Regions from separate parts of the Streptomyces sp. NPDC001406 genome, predicted to be linked through region 1. Evidence: riboswitches for the same ligand, from Rfam matches in the RefSeq annotation. Region 1 holds a riboswitch; the other holds the start of a gene.
What was found. A riboswitch is a leader RNA that binds a small molecule or an ion and turns the genes downstream of it on or off. The one in region 1 is predicted to bind glycine.
Positions count from the first base shown of each region.

Region 1 (3,726 bases):
GTGACGACATCGGCGTACTCGACCGGGTTCGGGTGCAGACCCGCCGCGACCAGACCGGCGAAGTGCGCCATGTCGACCCACAGATACGCCTCGACCTCGTCGGCGATCCGGCGGAACTCGGCGAAGTCCAGCTGCCGCGGGTACGCCGACCAGCCCGCGATGATCACCTTCGGGCGGTGCTCCTTGGCGAGCCGCTCGACCTCGGCCATGTCGACCAGGCCGGTCTCGTCCACGTGGTAGGCGACCACGTCGAACTGCTTGCCGGAGAAGTTCAGCCGCATGCCGTGGGTCAGGTGACCGCCGTGCGCCAGGTCCAGACCGAGGATGGTGTCGCCGGGCTTGGCCAGTGCGAAGAGCGCGGCCTGGTTGGCCGAGGCGCCCGAGTGCGGCTGCACATTGGCGTACTCGGCGCCGAACAGCTCCTTGACCCGGTCGATGGCGATCTGCTCGGCGACGTCGACGTGCTCGCAGCCGCCGTAGTAGCGGCGGCCCGGGTAGCCCTCGGCGTACTTGTTGGTGAGTACCGAGCCCTGGGCCTCCATGACCGCGACCGGAGCGAAGTTCTCCGAGGCGATCATCTCCAGGGTGGACTGCTGGCGCAGCAGCTCGGCGTCGACCGCGGCGGCCACGTCCGGGTCGAGTTCGTGCAGGGGCGTGTTCAGGACGGACATACGTCTACGACTCCTCAGCCGGCGGTGTGGGCCACGTACTCGTCGGCGGAGAGCAGGTCGGCCGGCTCGTCCGTGACGCGTACCTTGAACAGCCAGCCGCCCTCGAAGGGGGCCGAGTTCACCAGGGAGGGGTCGTTGACGACGTCCTCGTTGACCTCCGTGACCTCACCCGTGACCGGCGAGTACAGGTCGGAGACCGACTTCGTGGACTCCAGCTCGCCGCAGGACTCGCCCGCGGTCACCGTGGAGCCGACCTCGGGGAGCTGGGCGTAGACGACATCGCCGAGCGCGTTGGCCGCGAACTCGGTGATACCGACCGTCGAGACGCCGTCCTCGGCGCCCGACAGCCACTCGTGCTCCTTGCTGTAGCGCAGCTGCTGGGGGTTGCTCATGGCCTGAATTCTCCTGTACGCGGGGATGTGCTGATGACTGGGGGAGTACTGAAACCGCAGGTGAGCGGGGTGATGTGCCCGGCATCACAAGCGGGCGGGGCGAGGGCCCCGGTGATCAGTCTCTACTTCTGGCGCTTGTAGAAGGGCAGTGCCACGACCTCGTACGGTTCGTGGCTGCCGCGGATGTCCACGCCGACGCCCGCCGTACCGGGCGCGGAGTGCGCCGCGTCGACGTAGGCGATGGCGACGGGCTTGCCCAGCGTGGGAGAGGGGGCACCCGAGGTGACCTCGCCGATCACCGCGCCGCCGGCGACGACCGCGTACCCCGCGCGGGGGACCCGGCGCCCCTCGGCGACCAGGCCGACCAGGACGCGCGGCGGGTTCTGCTCGGCACGGGCGGCGGCCTCGGTGAGCGCCTCGCGCCCCACGAAGTCGCCCTCCTTCTCGAACTTCACCACCCGGCCGAGTCCGGCGTCGAAGGGTGTGAGGGAGGTCGTCAGCTCGTGCCCGTACAGCGGCATGCCCGCCTCCAGGCGGAGCGTGTCACGGCAGGACAGGCCACAGGGGACCAGACCGACGCCCTCGCCGGCCTTGGTCAGCGCCTGCCACAGCTCGACGGCGTGCTCCGGCTTCACGAACAGCTCGAAGCCGTCCTCGCCGGTGTAGCCGGTACGGGCGATCAGCGCGGGGACACCGGCGACGGTGCCGGGCAGGCCCGCGTAGTACTTCAGGCCGTCCAGGTCGGCATCGGTCAGGGACTTCAGGATGCCGGGGGACTCGGGGCCCTGGACGGCGATCAGGGCGTAGGCGTCGCGGTCGTCGCGGACCTCGGCGTCGAAGCCGGGCGAACGTTCCAGCAGCGCGTCCAGGACCACCTGGGCGTTGGAGGCGTTGGCCACGACCATGTACTCGGTCTCGGCCAGCCGGTAGACGATCAGGTCGTCCAGGATGCCGCCGTCGGCCTGGCAGATCATGGTGTAGCGGGCGCGGCCCACCCCGACGGAGGCGATGTTGCCGACGAGCGCGAAGTTCAGGAACTTCGCCGCCTCCGCACCGGTCACCGTGATCTCGCCCATGTGCGAGAGGTCGAAGAGTCCGGCCTTCGTGCGCACGGCGATGTGCTCGTCGCGCTCGGAGCCGTAACGCAGCGGCATGTCCCAGCCGGCGAAGTCGGTCATGGTCGCACCGAGCGAGCGATGCAGCGCATCGAGCGCGGTATGACGGAGTTCGGTACTGCTCATCGGTCGGTTGTCTCCCAAGGCGATGGGGTCCCCCCGCGCGAGCCGAATTCGAGCGTGGGGGAGGGCGAGGTCGTTCCTCCCCATCTGTCATCGGAACCTGAGAGGTTCGCCATGACCACCCCTGTCCGGGACGACCACGGCTTGCACCTTGGGTGGGGCCACCGTCACGGCGGCCCGCTTTTCAGATGTGCCTCGCCCGCGCGGTAACGGTGCCTGAGAGATTCAAGGGAGGGACTTGCTCCTTCGGCGCCCCGGCAGTGCTGCCGAGGACTCTCCCGCGCGGATTCAAACGGCCGGTATGCAGTTGGCGGCCACATCATTGCACGCCTCGCCCGCGCGCGGCAGGTCGGCTTCTGTAACCGGGCTGTGGCAGTACGCGCACGAAAACGCGAGACACCAGGCATTACCTTCTCTTTACACTCGACGGGCAGGGGAGCTCCGAGCCCAAGGGGAGGACGATCACGGTGAACAGGACCACGGCGTACGCCACGACCACGGGCATGGCACTGCCGAAGCGGGCCGCCGCCCCGGCCCGCGGACGCTGCGACGAGCGCCCGGCACCGGTCGTCCGCGATCTGCGCGACCGCGCCGGCCACAGCCCGCACGGCCTGCTCTTCGGCCCCGGCGACCTGGTCGTGATCACCGGCCTGCCCGGCAGCGGCAAGTCCACCCTGATGAGGCGTGCGGTCCGGGGTGCGCGCATCGACTCCCAGGACACCCGTGACCGCTGGGACGCCCGCATGCCCCGCCTCCTGCCGTACGCGGTCTACCGCCCCCTGGTCCGCCTCGCCCATTACGCCGGGCTGCGCCGCGCCCTGCGCTCGGGCGAGGGGGTCGTCGTGCACGACTGCGGTGCCCAGACCTGGGTGCGCGACTGGCTGGCCCGCGAGGCCCGCCGCCGTGGCGGCACCCTGCACCTGCTGCTGCTCGACGTCACCCCGGACACCGCGCTGGAGGGCCAGCGCGAGCGCGGCCGCGGTGTCTCCCGCTACGCCTTCCTGCGCCACCGTAGGGCCGCCGCCCGCCTCCTGCGCACGGTGGAGCGGGGCGAGCTGCCCCCGGGCTGCGGCTCGGCGGTGCTGCTGGACCGGGCCGCGGCGGACGTCCTGCACCGGATCGGCTTCGCGCGGTGAAGCCGGGTCGCCAGTACCCGCTAGCCTTTCCAGCCATACCAGTGGTTCCCAGCAGGCGGTAGGCAGATGGACTTCCCGGCGGACTTCCCTACGGACTTCCCGGCACAGGCGCACCCCCATCCGCACGGCGGATGGCCCGGCAACGAGCTGGAGGAGGTGCTGTCGGCGTCCCTCGGCGTGCCGTCGGCCGGCGCCCGGATCGTCGAGGTCCTGAGCCGCAGCTTCGTATGGATCCCGCTGCCCAACGGCGGCGGCCCGAACAGCGGTCCCCTGGATCTGCCCACGATGG
Region 1 is NZ_JBIAWG010000022.1:59,802-63,527, forward strand. It holds gene glyA (serine hydroxymethyltransferase) at 1-671, opposite strand, end outside; gene gcvH (glycine cleavage system protein GcvH) at 686-1,063, opposite strand; gene gcvT (glycine cleavage system aminomethyltransferase GcvT) at 1,186-2,304, opposite strand; glycine riboswitch at 2,496-2,592, opposite strand; gene ACFY1J_RS39575 (AAA family ATPase) at 2,769-3,437, shown strand; gene ACFY1J_RS39580 (enhanced serine sensitivity protein SseB) at 3,504-3,726, shown strand, end outside.

Region 2 (3,726 bases), on a different contig from region 1:
ACGGCGGCCAGCTGGGCCCGGTTGGTGGTCTCGTCGCAGGCGATGAAGACGTGGTCGGCGTCGGCCCGGTGCAGGTTGACGCCGTTGTCCCGGGCGGCTGCGACGATCTCGTCGGCGCGTCCGGTGACCTTGACGGTCAGCGTGTCGAAGTAGGCGCCGTGGACGATCTCGACACCGCCGGCCTTGAGGCCCTCGGCGAGGATCGTGGCGTAGCGGTGGGTGCGGCGCGCGATGGCCTTGAGGCCCTCCGGCCCGTGGTAGACGGCGTACATGCCCGCCATCACCGCCAGCAGCACCTGCGCGGTGCAGATGTTGCTGGTCGCCTTCTCGCGGCGGATGTGCTGCTCGCGGGTCTGCAGGGCGAGCCGGTAGGCCTTGTTGCCGTCGGCATCGACGGAGACGCCGACGAGGCGCCCGGGCAGGCTGCGCGCGAACTTCTCGTGCACGGCCATGTAGCCCGCGTGCGGCCCGCCGAAGCCCATCGGCACGCCGAAGCGCTGGGTCGTGCCGACGGCGATGTCCGCGCCGAGCTCGCCCGGCGAGACCAGCAGGGTCAGGGCGAGCAGGTCGGCGGCGACGGTGACGAGCGCACCGAGCTCGTGCGCCTGGTCGATGACCGGCTTGATGTCCCGTACGGCACCGGAGGCGCCCGGGTACTGGACGAGCACGCCGTTGATCTCGCGCTCGGCGAGCTCGGCCGGGATGCCCTCGCTGAGGTCGGCGACCACGACCTCGACGCCGGCCGGCTCGGCACGCGTCTCGATCACGGCGATGGTCTGCGGCAGCGCGTCCGCGTCGACCAGGAACAGGCCCTTCTTGTTCTTGCCCATGCGCCGGGACAGCGCCATTGCCTCGGCGGCGGCCGTGCCCTCGTCGAGGAGGGAGGCGCCGGAGGTCGGCAGGCCGGTGAGGTCGGCGACCATGGTCTGGAAGTTCAGCAGAGCCTCGAGGCGCCCCTGGGAGATCTCCGGCTGGTAGGGCGTGTAGGCCGTGTACCAGGCGGGGTTCTCCATCACGTTGCGCAGGATGACGGGCGGGGTGAAGGTCCCGTAGTACCCGAGTCCGATCATCGAGCCGAGCACCTGGTTGCGGTCGGCGAGCGAGCGCAGTTCGGCGAGCACCTCGGCCTCGGTCCGGGCACCCGGCAGGTCGAGCGCGTCGGCGTTCTTGATCACATCCGGCACCGCGGCGGCGGTGAGCTCGTCGAGCGAGCCGTAACCGACGTGCGCGAGCATCTTGGCCCGCGCCTCCTGGTCGGGCCCGATGTGGCGCTGTTCGAAGGGGATGCCCTGTTCGAGCTCGGTGAGCGGAATGCGCTGGGCGGTCATTGCGGAGGCCTCCTGGTCTGACGCGACCTTCGAGGGGCACCCCGGCACGGGTACCCCGACGGCCTCCCCCTCTGTCATCTCAACCTGAGAGCTTCGCCGGGTCGCCCGAAGGCACCGGCTTTCACCGTCGGTGAGAGCGGAAGCCGTCGACACCCGCCCTGCTTTCCAGAGTGACCTCGTCCGTGCGGTACGTGAGCCTGAGAGATTCCGGGGAGGATTTGCTCCTTCGGCGCCTCCGGTGATGTCCGGAGGACTCTCCCGCACGGGGTCAGCAGCCGTTTGCAAGACTACCAGCGAGGTCAACGCCCGGGCCTTCGAGTGGCCGCCTCCTTGATTGTGCTCTTTTGTAGTGCTTACGGATGAGTTGCGACCAAGTGGAGGGCCCGTGCAGACCGACATCGATCCGCGCAACCTGATCGGCCGCAAGGCGTTCGACCGCAATGGCACCAAGATCGGCACGATCGACGAGGTGTACCTCGACGACGCGACCGGCGTGCCGGAGTGGGCGGCCATACGCACCGGCCTGTTCTCGCGGGACGCCTTCGTCCCGCTGGAGCCCAGTGAACTGGTCGAGGGCACCCTCCACGTCCCGTTCGACCGAGCCCTCATCAAGGACGCGCCCGACTTCGGCGTGGGCCGCCATCTCTCCCCGGAGCAGGAGCTCCAGCTCTACCACCACTACGGCCTGGACGTGGCCCCACCGCCCCGCCTCCCCGACCACGACTTCGGCAACCTGGCAGGCACGGACGAGACCTGAGGCCGAACGAGTGGGGTGACCGAGGAGCCGGCAGGGCGGGCCGGAAGTCTCACAGGGGCGTAGTCGCGGCCCGGGGTTCCCCCGTGCTCCGCTCCGGCTCGCCGCGAGCCGCCCCGGATTCGCCCCCGTCCCCCACTCCTTGGACCAACGGCAAAGGATCCGCCGGCTCCAGGTCCGCGTCGTCGACCCGGAACGTCCGCACCCGCCCGGGCTCCGAGTCCGGCGTTTCGAAACGCACGGTGACCCGCCCAAGGCCGCTGCCCTGCACCCAGCCGTGTCCGTACTCGGTGTGCCGCACGTCATGACCGGGCGACCAGTGCCGCTCGGCGGGTGCCGGGCTTTCCGGCGCGGACTCGGCCACGCTCTCCTCCGGCGCCGCGTCGGCCCGCTCGCCCGCCGCCTGCGCGAAGAGGTCCTCCTGTGTGTAGTCGGCGAGCCCGGAGACGCCCACTCCGAGCAGCCGTACACCGCCCGTCGTGTCCACCGAGTCGAGGAGCCGCGCGGCGGCCTCCCGCACCACCGCCGGATCGTCCGTGGGCCCACGGAGCGTCTCGGACCGGGTGAGTGTGGAGAAGTCGTACCGCCGCACCTTCAGCACGATGGTCCGCCCCGACAGCCCAGCCCCGCGCAGCCGCCGCACGCACCGCTCGGCGAGCCGCTGCACCTCAAGACCCACTCTGAGCCGGTCGTGGATGTCCACGTCGTACGTGTCCTCGACCGAGACCGACTTGGTCTCCCGCTCGGCCACCACGGGCCGCTCGTCGTGCGCCAGCGCCATGGCGTACAGCCCGTGCCCATGGGCCTTGCCCAGCAGCCGTACGAGCTCGTCCTCGCCCGCCTCGGCGATCTCGTCGACCGTGGTGATCCCGGCTCTGCGGAGGTGGTCGCCCGTGGCCGGGCCGACCCCCGGCAGCGTCCGCACCGACATGGGGCCCAGCAGCGCCCGCTCGGTCCCCGGTTCGATCAGCACCAGCCCGTCCGGCTTGGCCTGCTCGGAGGCGATCTTGGCGAGCATCTTCGATGCCGCGAGCCCCACCGACCCGGTGAGCCCCGTCACGGCCCGTATGTCCGCGCGCAGCTTGGCTCCGGCCAGCCGCGCGGACTCCTCGTCCCAGGCCGCTCCCCCGGCCTCCAGATCGATGAACGCCTCGTCCAGGCTCAGCGGCTCCACCAGGGGGGACAGCTCCCGCAGCAGCCCCATCACCTGCTCGCTGACCGTCCGGTACAGCCCGAAGCGCGGCACGAGATACGCCGCGTTCGGAGCCAGCCGGCGCGCCTGGGCCATGGGCATCGCCGAGTGGACCCCGAAGACGCGCGCCTCGTACGACGCCGTGGCGACCACTCCGCGAGGTCCGAGCCCGCCCACGACGACGGCCTTCCCCCGCAGGCTCGGCTTGGATGCCTGCTCCACCGAGGCGAAGAAGGCATCCATGTCGAGATGCAGGATCGTGGGCGCGTTTCTCACAACTCCGATGCTGCACCACGCCACTGACATTGCCCCGGAGCGGGACGGGGGCGCGGTCGGCCGCGCCCGGGGACCTCGCCTCAGACGGCCCGGTTGCGCCGCCGCGCGAGTTCGTCGGCGGGGTTGTGCCCGACGAGGGTCTCGCCCGTGTCGATGCGCTCACCGTGCAGCTGTGA
Region 2 is NZ_JBIAWG010000014.1:283,039-286,764, forward strand. It holds gene gcvP (aminomethyl-transferring glycine dehydrogenase) at 1-1,328, opposite strand, end outside; glycine riboswitch at 1,504-1,599, opposite strand; gene ACFY1J_RS32420 (PRC-barrel domain-containing protein) at 1,714-2,085, shown strand; gene ACFY1J_RS32425 (DNA polymerase IV) at 2,135-3,550, opposite strand; gene ACFY1J_RS32430 (MerR family transcriptional regulator) at 3,631-3,726, opposite strand, start outside.
Region 2: it holds a riboswitch for glycine, as region 1 does, so the genes downstream of both, gcvP (aminomethyl-transferring glycine dehydrogenase) here and gcvT (glycine cleavage system aminomethyltransferase GcvT) in region 1, are expected to answer to the same signal.